Regions from separate parts of the Ruegeria sp. CE8 genome, predicted to be linked through region 2. Evidence: riboswitches for the same ligand, from Rfam matches in the RefSeq annotation. Region 2 holds a riboswitch; each other region holds the start of a gene.
What was found. Region 2 has a riboswitch for cobalamin ahead of ACR0AA_RS13295 (hypothetical protein). Riboswitches for the same ligand answer to the same signal wherever they lie in the genome.

Region 1 (4,218 bases), 100 kb from region 2:
GCGTTCGCTCGAGGAGTTCATCCAACGCCCGTTGTTTGTACGCCACCCCCGCTCTCTGTCACTTACAGACGTCGGAGAAGCCTATTTGCCGTCTGTGCGACACGCTCTGCAAGAAATCGACGTCGCAACCCGATCCGTCAGCCAACGCCCGCACACGCGAAAAGTGGTCGTTTCTTGCCCGTTCAGCCTTGCGGAAAGTTGGCTGCCAGACGTGATCCGCGAATTCAACGCGGCTCACCCCGATATTGATCTGACTGTGCACGGGACAGTCTGGACCGACGTCGAAAACAGCGTTTCCGATGTCTCGATCACGATCCATCATGTCGACGAAGCGACCGCAGATATGAAACGGCTGTGGGAGGAAAAATTGACGGTCGTCTGCGCGCCGGGTTTTACAGTGAATGGAAAGCCGCTGCGCGATCCGGAACAGCTACGGCATGCCCGCCTGATCCATATTCTTGGTCGGCCAGCCTATTGGGAACTTGTAGGCAAATACTTCGACCTGACCGACCTGAACCTGAACGAGGGCCAGCGAACAAACGCCTCCAATCTGGCAATGGAATTGGCGGTGCGGTCCCTGGGCTGTGTCGTTTTGCCAAAATCTCTTACCCGTTCTTATGTGGAACGCGGAGTGTTGATCGAACCCTTCAAAATCGATCTGACCAGCCCATGGGCTTATTATTTCACGGCCAAGGACAAGCTTCCAACACCATCCGTCCAACTGTTTCGGAATTGGTTGTCGAAAGCTGCCGCTGACGAAAAGTGGTCCGATCGCGACATATCGAAAGCCTGAAAACCAAGTTTCGAAATGTCTGTTTTGGAAGCGGAATTGTCGCAAGTATTTCAGCGCAAAAACGGGTCGGAAATATCCTGTGCCTGTGAGGTGCCGCTGTTTGATTCTCAGGCAGCGGAGAATTGGGAAGCCGGTGAGATTCCGGCACTGCCCCCGCAACGGTAAAGAAGGTCAGGTACGGCAATCAACCACTGGGACGAGGATCCCGGGAAGGTGCCGATACCGGGCGAAGGCCCCTTCCAAGTCCGGAAACCAGCCTCGCAGATAAGTCAAACCGCGGGTGGCGGTGGGGGCGCATGTTTCGGACGTGATCCTCGCACGGCTCCGGACGGCTCTCCCTTGCCATCTGCCCAAGCAATGCCGCGGGGCGCGGCAGGAGAGCCAGAAGTGAGCATTATTCAAACCCTGTTGGCACGTCGAAACCCTGGTTATGCGCTGGAACAGGCGTTTTACACCGATCCCGAGGTTTTCCAGGCTGACCTCGAATCCATTCACTACCGTGATTGGCTGTTTGCCATTCCCGCCTGCGAACTGGAAAAGCCTGGCAGCTATGTCACCCATAATGTCGGAGCTTACCGCGTCATCATAGTGCGTGGCGCGGACAACCAGATACGGGCTTTTCACAACACCTGCCGCCATCGCGGATCGGTCATCTGCAAGGCCGCAAAGGGACATGCGCCCAAGCTGGTTTGCCCTTACCACCAGTGGACATATGAACTTGACGGATCCTTGCTATGGGCCCGCGACATGGGGCCGGACTTTGACCCAAAGCAACACGGATTGAAGACGGTTCACTGCCGCGAACTGGCCGGCCTCGTTTACATCTGTCTGGCCGATGAAGCGCCAGATTTCGATACATTTGCAGAACTTGCGCGTCCCTATCTGGAACCGCATGACTTGGCCAATGCGAAAGTTGCCTTTGAGAGTTCCATCATTGAAAAAGGTAATTGGAAGCTCGTTTGGGAAAACAACCGCGAATGTTACCACTGTGGTGGCAACCACCCGGCGCTATGTCGAACGTTCCCTGATGATCCGGCCGTGACCGGAATAGAAGGCGGCGAAACCCCAACCCATATGCAAGCGCATTTTGACCGCTGCGAAGCTGCAGGCATGCCCTCTCAGTTCTACCTGCATGGTGACGGGCAATACCGCTTGGCGCGGATGCCGCTGAAAGAAGGCGCGCAAAGCTATACGATGGATGGAAAATCGGCCGTGCGCCGCTGGTTGGGTCGTTCGCCGTTCCCAGATGCTGGTTCGCTCTTGAAGTTCCACTATCCGACCACATGGAACCACTTTTTGGCCGACCACTCTATCGTTTTCCGGGTCACTCCGATCAGTCCCACGGAAACTGAGGTCACCACGAAATGGCTGATCCACAAGGACGCCGTCGAAGGGGTCGATTATGACCTGAAACGCCTGACCGAAGTCTGGACCGCCACCAATGACGAAGACCGTCAGGTGGTCGAGGATAATCAGCAAGGCATCAACAGCCCGGCCTATGTGCCCGGCCCCTATTCGCCTTCGCAGGAATCCGGAGTTCTGCAATTCGTCGATTGGTATTGCAACACTCTGGCTGCCCGACTGGCACCGGACGCCATGGCTGCGGAGTAACGGCAATGAAAGACCTTAGCCCCTCAACACCATTGATCTGGCAAGACAGTGAAACACTGGAATGCGTCTCGGTCGTGCCAGAGATGCCAAATACCGCCAGCTTTACGTTTCGAGCACCCTCCGGTGCGATGTTCGCTTACCAGCCCGGGCAGTTTCTAACGTTGGAAATCCCTGCCCCGGGTCAACCTGGCGGTGTCGTTCATCGTACCTATACGATATCCTCCTCACCCTCTCGTCCCAGATCCATCACGATCACCGCGAAAGCGCAGCCTGACAGTATCGGCACACGCTGGATGTTGGATAACCTTCAACCTGGCATGAGGGTAAAGGCGCTGGGTCCTGCAGGCTTGTTCACCAACGGCGAGAGTAGCGCGCGAAAATACCTCTTCATTTCAGCAGGCTCTGGCATCACCCCAATGATGTCCATGACAACCTGCATGTGGGACGAAGGCCGCAATCTGGACATCGTTTTCATCAACTGCGCCAAACGTCCATCCGAGATCATTTTTCGCCAGCGACTTGAGCAGATGGCCAGCCGAACGCACGGCCTGGATTTGAAGTTCGTAGTGGAAGAGGCCGATCCCTACCGGCCCTGGACAGGCTATCAGGGCCAATTCAATCAGCTGATGCTCGGACTTATGGCCCCGGACTATCTGGATCGCGAGGTCTATTGTTGCGGTCCGGAACCCTTCATGCAAGCCGTGCGGGATGCGCTGACGGGCCTTGGTTTTGACTTGGAGCACTACCATCAGGAAAGCTTCGGTGCGCCCATTGAGACTGAGGCTGATCTGCCCGATCTGGATGACGTCATCCCCGATGAAGAGGCTAGCGCAGAAATTCACTTTGCAAGCTCGGGTGTCACCGCCAAGGTAGCCGAAACCGACACCGTGCTGGCAGCGGCACGTTCTGTTGGCCTCAACATTCCGTCAGGTTGCACCTTCGGCGTCTGCGGTACTTGCAAGGTCAGAAAAACTGCGGGCGAGGTTCACATGGTCCACAATGGCGGGATTTCAGAGGATGACATCGAGGCCGGCTTTATCCTTGCCTGTTGCTCCAACCCAATCGGCAAAGTCGAAGTCGAAGTTTGAAAAACGCGGAAGGCGCACCCCTTACGCCTTCCGTTTTACCCTCTTCGACCGGGTTTCAGACCCTGTACTGGCGCTGCCAGCCAAGCAGGCTGAAACACGCAAACAAGATAGCCGCCACGCAAACGATGGACGGGCCAGCCGGCGTGTCAAAGACATAAGCCGCCCGCAGCCCGGCCACAGCAGAGGTCGCGCCGATTGCAGCGGCGATCAGCGCCATCGTTTCCGGTGACCGCGCCAGGCTGCGCGCAGCCGCTGCCGGGATGATCAACATCGCCGCGATCAGCAACACGCCGACAACTTTGATAGCAACAGCCACAGTGACCGCGAGCGACAAGGTCAAGACCAACTGCTCGCGCTTGGGATCAAAGCCGCTGGCATAGGCCAACTCCTCGTTCAGCGTCGCAGTCAAAAGCTGGGACCAACGCCAAGTGATCAGGGCGACCACCAACGCGGCACCTCCCCAGATTACGATCAGATCTGAGCGGGAGACGGCCAAAATGTCGCCAAACAAGTAGGCCATCAAATCAATACGAACGCCGGACAGAAACGACACCGCCACAAGACCAAAGGCCAAAGCTGAATGCGCCATTACTCCCAGCAACGTGTCCATCGCATACCCACGGCCCGCCAACAAAGTGACAGTTAGAGCCATCAGAAGAGCAACGGCCAGCGCACCGGTGAAGACCGAGATCTGAAAAGTCAGAGAAAGCGCAACACCCAATATCG
Region 2 (4,218 bases):
CATGAACGACCCGGTGGCCAATGGCCCGGACGTGAATATCCGGCAGGTATTCACGGGTGAGTTCAAGGAACGCATTGATGGCCTCGTCATGCGTTTTCGTCCCCGAAAGTTGTCGGTCAACAGACCTCCCACCTGCGGACTGAGCCAAGAGCCGCGGCGCATCCCCCAGCCGTTCGATTTGACCGCGCCAGCGCATCCTGGGCCGACGATCCTCAGTCAGTTCATAAAGCGCGAATTTCAACGAGGACGACCCGGCGTTCAGTGCCAGAACATGTTCAGCCATGGATTTTGCCTTTATTCGCAATTGCATGCAGCGCCGCCACGGCGCAAGAGGCCAGCCGCGAGGCGTCATCATCCGCGCGGGAGGTCAGAATGATTGGTGCTGCGGCACCAACCACGATTCCCGCGGCTTCGGCATGAGAGATATAGGTAAGCTGCTTGGCCACCATATTCCCTGCCTCAATGTTCGGCGCCACCAAAATGTCCGCCGCCCCGGCAACAGGTGATGTGATACCCTTGGTGCGCGCAGCGTTCAGGTCCACCGCGTTGTCCATGGCCAATGGACCATCGACCAACCCGCCGGTGATCTGCCCGCGTTCTGCCATTTTGGACAACAGCGCAGCGTCGACCGAAGATGGCATATGCGGATTGATCGTCTCTACCGCCGACAACACGCCAACCTTGGGCACTTTGATGCCGATGGAATGGGCCAGATGAATGGCGTTTTGAACGATGTCGGCTTTGGTTTCGAGATCGGGTGAAATGTTTACGGCCGCATCGGTGACCATGATGGGCCGTGACATGCCCGGCACGTCCATAACAAACACATGCGACAAACGCCGCCCCGTCCTCAGGCCTTTCTCGCGACGCAAGACGGCCCGCAAAAGAACATCCGTATGCAGATGCCCCTTCATCAGCATCCGAGCCTTGCCCTCCACGACCAGATCGACGGCACGATGCGCGGCCATCTCGTGGCTGTCGACCTCGATGATTTCAGTTCCGGATAAATCAGCGCCAAGCTCGGTCGCAGCAGCAGCAATTTTGTCGGGATCGCCGACAAGTATCGGAGTGATTATGCTGTTTGATTTCGCCAACAAAGCGCCGCCCAGTGAGTTCGGCTCTTCCGGGGCGATGACGGCTGTTGGCATAGGGTCCATGGGGCGCGCCTTTTCCAGCAGAGCGTCAAAATGCCGGTGCCTTTGAACGATCAGCCCAGGAACTTCGACCGAGTCAAACTTCAAATGCCGGGCGGGTGGCGTGACTTGCACTGTACCGCTTAGAATCAACGCGTTGTCCCCGACCCGGCGCACTTCGGCGGCGCAGGTCAAATCGCCATCTTCGCGCTTTTCCGTGACCGAAACAAAGGCGGTCAGTTCTTCGCCCGCCAGAACCGGGGCATGGAATCTGAGGTTTGCCCGGCGTGTCTGCGTGCCCGCCCCTGGCAGGACGTTTCCCAGTACCGCCGCAACAAGGCCAGCGGGCCACAACGCGGGTGCAACAGCTTCGGGGCGCCCATCACCATCCCCATCATAAGCGGCCAGATGCAACGGATTATGGTCTCCGGACGCCGATGCAAACGCGTAAAGATCGTCAACGGTGCAAAGCCTTGTAACCTGGGCCTTATCGCCGACTTTCAATTGTGAAAACGTCCGGTTTTCTTGAATTTTCATCTCGTCAGGCTTTGATTTTTGCAAATGATCGTATTTGAAACCGACGCTCGGCACTTCAGTCCCACCCGACTCGAGCTTGCCGCCGATTCCCCTGTATTTCTGCGCTGCAGCGTAGCCAAAAGAACTTCTGACCACAATTGATTAAGCTTCTTAGCGGCAATCTGGCGGGTAGCGCCCTTTGTCGCCTGCCAGACCTCAGCCCCGCTGAGCCGTCTGACGCGCTAAAGCTGTCTTCCAATCGCCACAACAAGGGGTCTTCGGTTTTGAGCTTGACCAATAATGCGAACTCGGGCACTTCTCGTCGTCGATGGTTCCCGATGGTGCGCCCAAGGGATGAAAAGGGAATACGGTGAGGTTGCCGAACGGCGCCAATTCCGTGACTGCCCCCGCAACTGTAAGCGGTGAGCGACGCCAACAGACCACTGGCCCAAACGGGCTGGGAAGGACGGCCAAGCCACGACCCGCAAGTCAGGAGACCTGCCATCTGATGTTCAACCAACCCGGGGCGGGGCGTCCTGGAAGGAGGCTATATGGCACGTCTGACGCGTGTTTTCATGATCGGCACCTTCTGTCCGCGCTTGACAACAAGCGGAGCGGGCAATGCTGAGAAAACCTGATCATTTCATTCCGATTTGCGAGACGTGCATGGGCACGGGTGTCGTCGGCTCGATCCAAAGCGGGTTGCCGGACAGGCTTCCTCGCGCGTTGTCCGCCCGTACGACCTTGCGCAAAACGCGTTGGGTCAACGCTGACGGTCGCTTGCGCGCATTGTTCAGAAAGAGTCATTCGCACCCGCCTCAGATCAAGCAGGAGGAACGCGTATGACCCGCAGACCATTTCTTGAAACTCGCGAGTTGGAATACCAAGCCCTGAATGGCGAAGTCCTGCTGAAAGACGTCAAGTTTGATTTGGACGAAGGGGCGATACTGGCGATTGCCGGGCCGAATGGCGCGGGCAAGACAACGCTCCTCAACCTCTTGTGCGGGGCAGAAGAGATCGTTCAGGGGGACGTTTTGATCAAGGGGCGCAGCCTTCGGCAACTTTCGGCAATGGATCGTGCCCGTATGATCGCAGTTGTTAGTCAACAAGAGGCCCCCGATGGACGGTTGTTCCTGCGTGACTATGTGGCCCTGGGACAAATTCCGATCCGCGCGGACCGATCCGCAAGCGAGCACGCCGACGAACTGGACCGTATCCTGAACCTGACCAGTTTGTACGCTTTGGCCGACAAGCGTATGGCCGTCCTGTCCGGCGGCGAGCGCCAACGGGCCCATATCGCGCGGGCTTTGGCCCAGAAACCGTCACTGTTGTTTTTGGACGAACCAACCAACCACCTGGACCCGGACGCCAAGGGCCGCATGCTGTCCCTGGTGGCGGAACTGGGCATCACGGTAGTGATGATCGTCCACGACCTGGTCATGATCCCCGAGTTCGCCACCCATGTCGCACTGATGAAGTCCGCCCGGCTGACCGGCTTTGGGTTGGTGCACGAGGTGCTGACCCCCGAACGCGTCCGCGAAACCTTTGGCGTCGATTACCTGTGTTTTCAACACGAAGGCCGCGTGATCCCGGCGCTGGATATCCGAAGAACCACAATCTCAAAATGAGGAACAAAACCATGAAACAGGCACTCTGGCCCGCGGCGCTGATCACCGGCCTGGCAACAAGCGCGGCCGCACTTGAGACCACAGTCGATAATTGCGGCGAACCTTTGATTTTCGAAACCCAACCCGAGCGGCTGGTCGTCCACGACATGAACATGACCGACATGGCCTTTGCGCTGGGTCTGCAGGATAAGATCGTTGGGCTGACGGGCATCACCGGCTGGTACAAAACAAGCCCGGAATTCGACACTTTGCGCGGCGACATCCCCGAGCTGGCGCCGAAATACCCGACTGTGGAAAACCTTGTCGCGGTAGAACCCGACTTGTTTTTTGCGGGCTGGTACTATGGCATGAAGCCCGGCGGCGATGTGACCCCGGACACTCTGGAGCCCTTCGGGATCAAAACGATGATCCTGACCGAAAGCTGCGTACATCTGGACAAGGAACGCCCCGAAGCAAGCATGGACCTGCTGTTTGATGACGTCCTGCGTCTGGGCAAAGTCATGCAGGTCGAAGACAAAGCTGAAGAACTGGTCGATGGCTGGAAGTCTGAACTGTCTGCTATCGAAGCCCAGACCGCCGACCTGCCCAAACCCCGCGTCTTCCTGCTGGACGGCCCCGCCGACGCGCCATTCACCGCTGGCAAATTCGCCATTCCCGACGCCATGATTTCGGCGGCGGGCGGTGAAAATGTCACACATGACATGGAAACCAGCTGGGGTCGCTCCTCGTGGGAGGCTGTAGCCGCTTCCAACCCGGAATTCCTGGTTCTGTTGGACTATCAAACCGGCAATGGTGCGGCGGATACGTTCAAGTTCCTGCAGGAACACCCGGTGATGTCCCAGACGGACGCTGTCAAAAACGAACGCTGGATTGGCCTGCGGTACGAAGAACTGACCCCCGGACCGGCAAATATCGAAGCGATCTCGAAAATGGCTCAGGCC
Region 3 (4,218 bases), on a different contig from region 2:
GGCGTGATTTTGACGACGGATACCCAATGGGTGATTTCTGCCAGATCGCGCAGCACAGCCAGTGGATCGGCACCTTCGGCATATTGACCGCTCAACTCTGTCAATGCCGCTGCCGCATCGCCGCGCAGGATCATGTCCATCAGGTCCAGCACCCGGCCGCGGTCGGCAAGCCCAAGCATTGCGCGGACCTGATCGGCGCTCGTTTCTCCAGCCCCATGCGAGATCGCCTGATCCAGCAGCGAGGTCGCGTCGCGCGCCGAGCCTTCGGCCGCACGGGTGATCAGCGCCAGCGCGTCCTCTGCGATCTGGGCGCCTTCGGCGGCAGCGATCTTGATCAAAAGACCGATCATGTCCTCAGGCTCGATCCGGCGCAGGTCAAACCGTTGACAGCGCGACAGAACCGTCACAGGGACTTTTCGGATTTCGGTCGTCGCGAAAATGAACTTCACATGCTCGGGCGGTTCCTCAAGCGTCTTGAGCAGCGCGTTAAACGCACTGGTCGAGAGCATATGGACCTCATCGATGATGTAGATCTTGTAGCGTGCGCTCGCCGCGCGATATCGAACGCTGTCGATTATTTCGCGGATATCATTCACGCCAGTCCGGCTGGCGGCGTCCATCTCCATGACGTCGACATGGCGACCTTCCATGATGGCCACGCAATGCTCGCACTGGCCGCAAGGTTCGGTCGTTGGTTTGCCGTCGCCATCGGGGCCGATGCAATTCATGCCTTTGGCAATTATCCGGGCCGTAGTGGTCTTACCCGTGCCGCGAATACCGGTCATGATGAAGGCTTGCGCAATCCGATCCGCCTCGAACGCGTTTTTCAGCGTGCGCACCATTGCGTCCTGTCCAACCAGATCGGCAAAGGTTTCGGGGCGGTACTTGCGCGCAAGAACCTGATAGGCGGGGCTGGGCGTTTCGGTCATGTCTGCTCTGTCGGATTCGTGTCAAGAATGCAGCGTAGAGACCCGCGCCGCCCGCGTCCACAGGAGGCTGCGAGGAATTTCGGTTTGGACTGTATCGGTAGGCGCGATAAACCCCTTTAGGGTCGGGTGGCCGTTGGCAGAAGGAACGTAAGTCTTGGCGGTTTTTGCAATCCACGCGCTGCGGGTTGGTTCGGGAACTTTGGCGCTGTCCCCTTTGCCTGGCAGTGGCGGTGGGTATGCAGACGATCTGAGCGCGATACACGATTGGAGCCCCAATCTGGTGATTTCCATGACGACCAAGGTCGAAATGCAGCAAGCCGGGGCAGGTGCCTTTGGGCAGGACATTCAATCCGGGTCTGCGGTCTGGCTGCACCTGCCGGTTGAAGATTTCGGAGCGCCGCCACCGGAAATCGCAGCCCTTTGGCCCAAGGCCAGCGCATCTGCCCGACAGGTTTTGTCGGATGGCGGACGTGTTCTGGTGCACTGCCGGGGCGGCTGCGGGCGGTCGGGTATGGTTGCCCTCAGACTTATGGTCGAAAGCGGCGAAGTCCCGAATCACGCACTCAGCCGGTTGCGCTCTGCCCGACCTTGTGCGGTGGAAACGGACCAACAGATGGCCTGGGCCATGAAGCCGGTCCAGTGAGATCGGTGAGCCTAGATCAGGCCGTGGCTTGCTGAACGATCTGATGCGAGGGGCGCGGCGCAAGGGCCGATGCCTGAAGCATGGCGCAGGGTAAAGTGGTCAAGAATCCGGTGGGCAGTGAGGCGAAATCAGAGCCAAACATCATATCGGCGTAGTCATCCAGCTTGTCGGCCGAGTCATTCGTGTTTGCCCCACAATAGACCCTGATCCGGGTTGGGCTGGCCCGAAACCGTGCCGTGCAGCCCTCGCCGCAATGGGTCAGTTCGCTCGAGCCATCCATCTCGAATTCGCTGGAGGTTACCGGGCCTGCGGTCGCCATCGCTTCGGCAATAGCGCGGGCCATTCGGGCCAGTGCGGGGCAGGTTTTGCCTGTCCTTTGGCACAGGGTGGCAGAAAATTCGTGTGTCGTTGTATTCCAGATCATAATGCGCCCTCCGCGCGATGGACGGGGGACGTGGAACAGGTGTCTCAGCAAACTGAAGACCTGCCCGGACACCCCGCCCGAGTTTCGGTTTTTCGTTCGATGGCAGGTCTCCTGACTTGCGGGTCGTTGCTTTGCCGACCTTCCCAGCCTTTCGGCCAGTGGTGTTTCGGCATTGCTCACCGCTTACAGTTGCGGGGGCAGTCGCGGCCTTGGTCCGTTCCGGCAATGCCGGGCTGGACCGCACCGTGTTCCCTTTTCATCCCGCCCCAATATGAGGACGAGAACCATCACGTCATCGCTAGCGGTTGTCGGTGGCTTGAGTCAAGCAGGCTCTTGCTGCCGCTCGAAACGGACGCGTGGTCACTTTGGAAATCTATTGACTTTGATTTGCGAAAAGCGCCGATTGCAACAGGTGAACCAAACAGTTCAGATGCTTGCGAGGGCGCTATGTTGGACAACACTCCGACCGTATTGACCGAAGATTTCAAGGTTGAAGCTGGTTCGGCCAGCTTGTCGGCGCGGTTATACAGGCCTGCTGCTACGCCGGACGTGGCGGTTGTGATCCACGGCGCCACGGGGGTGCCGCGCGACTATTATCAACATTTTGCGCAGTGGCTGGCGGCGGAACAGGGCATGGCCTGCTTGACCTATGACTATCGTGACTTCGGTCATTCGCTGACCGCGCGGCTGCGCGATTCGAAAGCTACGATGGCCGATTGGGCCCTTATCGACATGCCTGCGGCCCGGGCCGAAATGCGGCGCAGATTCCCGGCTGCGCAGCAGTGGAGCATTGGCCATTCGGTTGGTGGAATGCTGGGGCCGCTACAGCCGGATATCGAACAGATCGACCGAATGATCTGCGTCTGTTCCGGGTTGGTCACGTTATCTGATCACCCGTGGCCGTACCGCGCGCTGGCGACGATGTTCTGGTATGGTCATCCGCCATTGCTGGTCAAGACATTGGGATACTTGCCGGGCAAGGCGCTGGGTTTTGGTTCAGACTTGCCTGCAAGCGTTTACTGGCAATGGCGTAAATGGTGCACCGATCCGCTGAACTATGTGCCGGACATTGGTCAAAGCCTGCCAGACGCCAGATGGGCCGCGTCGGAAACACCCGTTGATCTATTTACAATGGACGATGATCAAGTGGTACCTCCAAACGCGGTTTGGCGACTTGCCGATCTATACGGACCTATGGCGCGCAGACATCAGCTGTCGCCGAAGGAGTTCGGCTTGACCGAGGTTGGCCACATCGGCGCGTTTGCGCGCCGAAATGCGGCCGTCTGGCCTCGATTGATTGCCTGAAACAGCAGCAGTTATAGTCTTTTACGCGACTTCTTCTCGTGCATCACAGAGCGCACCATTTTGCCAAAGGCTTTGTCGCGTGCGCGTGATTGCGCCACGGTTTCCGAGTTTCTCTGATCCTCGCGGCGCAATTTCCGCCAGCGCTCCAGGCGCTCTCCATCAAGCGTGCCATCTGCGATTGCGGCCTGAACGGCGCAACCAGGTTCGGCGTGATGCTGACAATCAGAAAACCGGCAAGACTCGGCAAGTTCCAGAATGTCCGAGAACACCTCATCCACACCATCCTGCGCATCCAGCAGGCGCAAAGCGCGCATTCCGGGCGTGTCCACAAGCCATCCCCCGTTTCGCATCGGATGTAGCGCGCGGGACGTGGTTGTATGGCGGCCCCGCGCGTCGTCCTCGCGAATGCCGGCGGTGGCCTCAGTCGAACCCGTCATAGCGTTCGCCAGCGTCGTCTTGCCGACACCGGATGATCCGACGAGTGCAGCGGTCTGTCCAGCGGGGCACCAGGACAGGACCTGATCGATTTCGGTGGCATCCAGCGCGTTGACGGTCAGAACAGTCAAGAACGGGGCCAGCGATTCTGCGGGTTTGGCGAAGTCACTTGGATCGGCGCAGGTATCTGCCTTGGTCAAAACAACAACCGGATAACATCCGGCCTGATGAGCCAAAGCCAGATATCGTTCCATCCGGGCCAGATTAAAATCAGCATTGCAGGAACTGACGATGAACAGCACGTCGACATTGGCGGCGATCAATTGCGCATCGGCACCGGTGCCGGCGGCGCGTCGTTTCAGGAGGCTTCGGCGTTCCAGCACATGTTGTACGCGGTTTTCAGGGTCGGTGAGCACCCAGTCTCCAACCGCAAACTCTCCGGTTGGTCGACCGGGGGTCAGCAGTGGGGTTTCGCCATCGGC
Region 4 (4,218 bases), on a different contig from region 2:
ACCCACGAGAATATCGCGGATTGCGGCCTCTTTGATGTCGTCATGCTCGGCGATCACGACCAGACGCGAGCGGCGCTCTTCGCCGGGTTCCCATGGGCGGTCGTATTGGTGACGTACACGGGCACCTACAGCCTGAACCAGCAGACGCATCGGTTTGCCCTGAACTGCGGCATAGCCTTTGACGCGCAGGATGTTCAGCTCGTTCGCAAGACGTTCGATATTGGCGACCAGCGCGGTCGGGTCGGTCTGTTCCGGCAACTCGACGATGATGCTTTCGAAATCGTCATGCTCGTGGTCGTGATGACCGTCGTGATGCGACGGACGGGCGTCCATGTCATCCTCGGCGGCGGCCTCAAGGCCTAGTACGACGCGGACGTCCACGGCACCTTCAGGCACTTCGACCACGGGTAATGGACGCGGAGCCTCGGCTGCGATGATCTCCTTGGCTTTGGCCACGCCTTCGGGGCCGGCCAGATCGGGCTTGGTCAGCAGGATGATGTCGGCGCAGGAGATCTGGTCCTCGAACACCTCGGACAGGGGCGTTTCGTGATCGATCGAGTCGTCGGCCAGGCGCTGGGCGTCCACGGCTTCGACATTTGGCGCAAAACGCCCAGCAGCTACAGCCTCGGCATCTGCCAGAGCAATCACGCCATCCACGGTGATTTTTGAGCGGATATCGGGCCAGTCAAAGGCTTTCAACAGCGGTTTTGGCAGCGCGAGGCCGGAGGTTTCGATCAGGATGTGATCGGGGCGCGGCTCCAGTGCCATCAGCGCCTCGATGGTGGGGATGAAGTCATCGGCCACGGTGCAGCAGATGCAGCCGTTAGCCAATTCCATGATGTTTTCCGCCGGGCAATCCGGAATGGCGCAGGATTTCAGGATATCGCCATCGACACCCACATCGCCGAATTCATTGACGACAACGGCCAGCCGCTTGCCCTGCGGGTTCTGCATCAGGTGCTTGACCAGCGTAGTCTTGCCCGAGCCCAGAAAGCCGGTGATCACAGTGACGGGGAGTTTTTCGAGATTGCTCATTTCAGGGCTCCAATCGGGGGAATACGGGCCGCACAATTTTTGCGGAAGTGTTCGGGGCGTTCACGCCATTTCACCAGGCCATCTTCCGTGGCGAGATACTTGGTTGCACCGTCAACAATGGTCTCGACATGATCGGTTTCGTTGAGGTGCTCATAGACAAAGGTCCAACGGTCCGGGCCTCCGCGCAGCACGATGGAGCAACCCTCATCGCAGTTTGACAGGCATTCAACGGCTTTCAGAGTGATGCCATCGGGCAAGTCGGCCTGTTCCAGCGCTTTGTGCAGCAATGCGCCGGGTCGTTGCGCGTCGTCTTCGACAGGCAGGCCACGGCGGCACGTGGTACAGACCAGCAGCTCGACCGGTGCGGTCGCGGTCATGTCTCTCATCCCCCCAAATCCTCTTCGTGGGGGACGGGGTTTCATGCGGGCCACGTGTTGCGACATGGACCCGACACCGGAACACCCCGTCCGGTTTCATCTACGGGCGCTGGCAGGTCTCCCGGCTTGCAGATGTCAGGGCTTCGGCCCTGTCGGATGTCCCGCCTTCCCGGCCTTTTGGGCCAGTGGCTTTGGGCACCCTCTCCGGTCACGGTCGCGGGGGCGGCTGTGCTTGGCGGTAGATCCGCTGCACATTCCCTTTTCATCCATCCGAAGATGGACACCAACGAAAGGGACATGCGGCACGGGCAGGGGGCTTGTCAAGCGCGAGCAGGATGCAGAAAACGCGCAGGTCGGAAAAGCGACAAGCCAGTGTCAGTCAGCGGCATCCGCAGCCAGGCGATCACGCAGCCAGGCACAAAACACACCCGCTGCGGCGGATGAGCGCGTGCGCCCGGGCGCGGTGATCAGATAGTGCGATTGCGCAAACGGAATCGCTGGGCCTGCAATTTCTATCGGCGCGCCCTGAGCAATGGAATTTTTAGCGAATCTTTCCACAATGGTCGCGCAGCCTGCACCGGCCATCACCAATTGCAATGCGGCGACGGATGTATCGACCGAATGAAGGGATGTTTGCTTGGGTGGCTCCATATCATGAGCGTGAAAGTAGCGTGCCCAGTTGTCCTCGTATCCGAGGATGTGAATCAGCGGCCCTTGCCGGAGGTCCAGCAAGCTTGGGTAAGCCTTTCCAACTCGGCAAACCGGCACCAGATTCTCATCGGTCAGCTTTTCGGAGATGACCCCCGGCCAATCGCCGTAGCCCATCCGAATTTCGACATCCACATCGTTTGGCGCGATGCTGTCATTCCAGATGTGCGATACCAGCCGAACGGGAATGTCCGGGTATTGCGCGTTGAACGCGGGCAGTTCAGCGGCAATCCAATAAGTTGCCGTGGAAATCGCGGCCCGAACTGTGAGTGTTTGTCGGGACGCAGGACCAAACAAACTGTTGGTGGACAGCGCGATGTCACCCAGGGCCCGCCGAACCGTCAAAGCATAGGATTGCCCCAGCTCGGTCAACTCGAGCCGTCGTGCATTTCTGGTGAACAGGTTTTGACCAAGTTCCGCCTCGAGAGATCGAATGTGCAGAGATACGGCTGTCTGGGTCAGCCCAAGTTCCCGTGCCGTGGTGGTGAAATTCAGGTGCCGAGCGGCGCATTCAAAGCTGCGCAGCCATGCAGGGTTTGGAAGCCGGTCCATTTATCACCAAAAATTTTTTGCCATAAAGCGGATTATTATTCGTTTTGCTTTTGAAATTGCAACGCCGATACTCGGTTAACAGCATCGCAGACGCACACTTTCGGGAGGGAAACATGAAAGTCGGCTTTATCGGATTGGGAAACGTTGGCGCAAAACTGTCGGGATCGCTGCTACGCAACGGCGTGGACCTCTCGGTCCATGATCTTAACCCGGATCTGGTGCAGAGCTTCGTGGCCAAAGGTGCCAAAGCAGCCGAAAGTCCGGCGCAACTGATGCGGGATTGTGATGCCGTCATCACCTGCCTTCCTTCCCCTGCAGCCTCTGACGCCGTGATGCGGGAAATGTTGCCCGAAGTTGGCCCCGGCAAGATCTGGATGGAGATGTCCACGACGGACGAGGCCGAGGTAAAACGACTGGGCGCGATGGTGATTGAACGCGGCGGTGCTGCTGTCGATTGCCCGGTTTCCGGTGGCTGTCACAGGGCCGCAACGGGTAATATTTCGATCTTTGCCGGCTGTGATCGCGCGACGTTTGACAAAATATTGCCATTCCTGACGACGATGGGGCGGCGCATCCTGCACACGGGCGAACTTGGGTCCGCGTCTGTTCTGAAAGTCCTGACGAACTATCTGGCAACCGCAAACCTGATCACTTGTGCCGAAGCACTGGTGACCGCCAAGGCAGCAGGCATGGACCTCAACACGACGTATGAGGCAATCAAAATCTCGTCGGGCACATCGTTCGTACACGAAACAGAAAGCCAGGTAATCCTGAACGGCTCGCGTGATATCTCGTTCACCATGGACCTCGTGAAAAAAGACATCGGCCTGTTCCAGGAAGTCGCGGACCGTGCGGGAGTGCCCCTTGAAATAAACCCGGTGATGATCCGGATCTTCGAAGACGGAATCGCCAGGTACGGGGACCGCGAACTTTCGCCCAATATCATCAAGCGGCTTGAGGAGGCGACGGGTCTGGACATCCGCGCCCCGGGCTTCCCGCCCGAAATGCTGGACGATGAGCCGGAAGAGGCGGGCTATGAGGTTGTGCCGCAGGGACGTGAGGCCGTGTGACGCACGTCACCTTTCACTGGAAAGTCCCATCTAATCAGGAGAGTGGAGGCGAGTACCGGAATCGAACCGGTGTACACGGATTTGCAATCCGCTGCGTCACCACTCCGCCAACTCGCCTTTTCAAGTAAAATCAAATACTTGCCGTGGTGTGACAGGCGTTTTAGCAGCTTTCGGCAGGGGCGTCCAGAGGGGCAAACGCAAATTTCGGGGTCGGGCGTGAACTTCGTCTTGGGTTGCGACGTTATATCTTGCGATAATTGGAAAGTTTCGGTGTCGGAGCCGTTGCCGGTTTTCCAAGGATGTGGCAAAACTCGATCACCTAAGGGAACAGAACGAGCGATCCAATGACAGATTTCGCAGCCCGGCGCCGGACGATGGTTGATACGCAGGTACGCCCCTCTGATGTTACCAAATTTCCTATCATAGATGCGATGCTGACCGTAAAGCGCGAGAATTTCGTGCCGGATGCGCAGCGC

Region 1: linked by a shared signal. The riboswitch ahead of ACR0AA_RS13750 (aromatic ring-hydroxylating oxygenase subunit alpha) and the one ahead of ACR0AA_RS13295 (hypothetical protein) in region 2 are both predicted to bind cobalamin.
Region 3: linked by a shared signal. The riboswitch ahead of ACR0AA_RS17520 (hypothetical protein) and the one ahead of ACR0AA_RS13295 (hypothetical protein) in region 2 are both predicted to bind cobalamin.
Region 4: linked by a shared signal. The riboswitch ahead of ACR0AA_RS00315 (DUF1636 family protein) and the one ahead of ACR0AA_RS13295 (hypothetical protein) in region 2 are both predicted to bind cobalamin.

Annotation. Positions count from the first base shown of each region.
Region 1 is NZ_JBQFRP010000007.1:219,452-223,669, forward strand. Features, by position in the region: gene ACR0AA_RS13745 (LysR substrate-binding domain-containing protein) at 1-793, shown strand, start outside; cobalamin riboswitch at 865-1,068, shown strand; gene ACR0AA_RS13750 (aromatic ring-hydroxylating oxygenase subunit alpha) at 1,181-2,404, shown strand; gene ACR0AA_RS13755 (FAD-binding oxidoreductase) at 2,410-3,492, shown strand; gene ACR0AA_RS13760 (metal ABC transporter permease) at 3,548-4,218, opposite strand, start outside.
Region 2 is NZ_JBQFRP010000007.1:114,727-118,944, forward strand. Features, by position in the region: gene ACR0AA_RS13285 (acetate/propionate family kinase) at 1-283, opposite strand, end outside; gene ACR0AA_RS13290 (bifunctional enoyl-CoA hydratase/phosphate acetyltransferase) at 276-1,670, opposite strand; cobalamin riboswitch at 1,962-2,169, shown strand; gene ACR0AA_RS13295 (hypothetical protein) at 2,271-2,495, shown strand; gene ACR0AA_RS13300 (ABC transporter ATP-binding protein) at 2,492-3,277, shown strand; gene ACR0AA_RS13305 (ABC transporter substrate-binding protein) at 3,289-4,218, shown strand, end outside.
Region 3 is NZ_JBQFRP010000011.1:148,792-153,009, forward strand. Features, by position in the region: gene ACR0AA_RS17510 (DNA polymerase III subunit gamma/tau) at 1-929, opposite strand, end outside; gene ACR0AA_RS17515 (protein-tyrosine phosphatase family protein) at 1,084-1,572, shown strand; gene ACR0AA_RS17520 (hypothetical protein) at 1,589-1,996, opposite strand; cobalamin riboswitch at 2,081-2,300, opposite strand; gene ACR0AA_RS17525 (alpha/beta hydrolase family protein) at 2,444-3,301, shown strand; gene rsgA (ribosome small subunit-dependent GTPase A) at 3,313-4,218, opposite strand, start outside.
Region 4 is NZ_JBQFRP010000001.1:64,771-68,988, forward strand. Features, by position in the region: gene cobW (cobalamin biosynthesis protein CobW) at 1-1,035, opposite strand, end outside; gene ACR0AA_RS00315 (DUF1636 family protein) at 1,032-1,412, opposite strand; cobalamin riboswitch at 1,507-1,715, opposite strand; gene ACR0AA_RS00320 (LysR substrate-binding domain-containing protein) at 1,788-2,672, opposite strand; gene ACR0AA_RS00325 (NAD(P)-dependent oxidoreductase) at 2,786-3,742, shown strand; tRNA gene ACR0AA_RS00330 (tRNA-Cys) at 3,786-3,859, opposite strand; gene ACR0AA_RS00335 (protein-L-isoaspartate O-methyltransferase family protein) at 4,087-4,218, shown strand, end outside.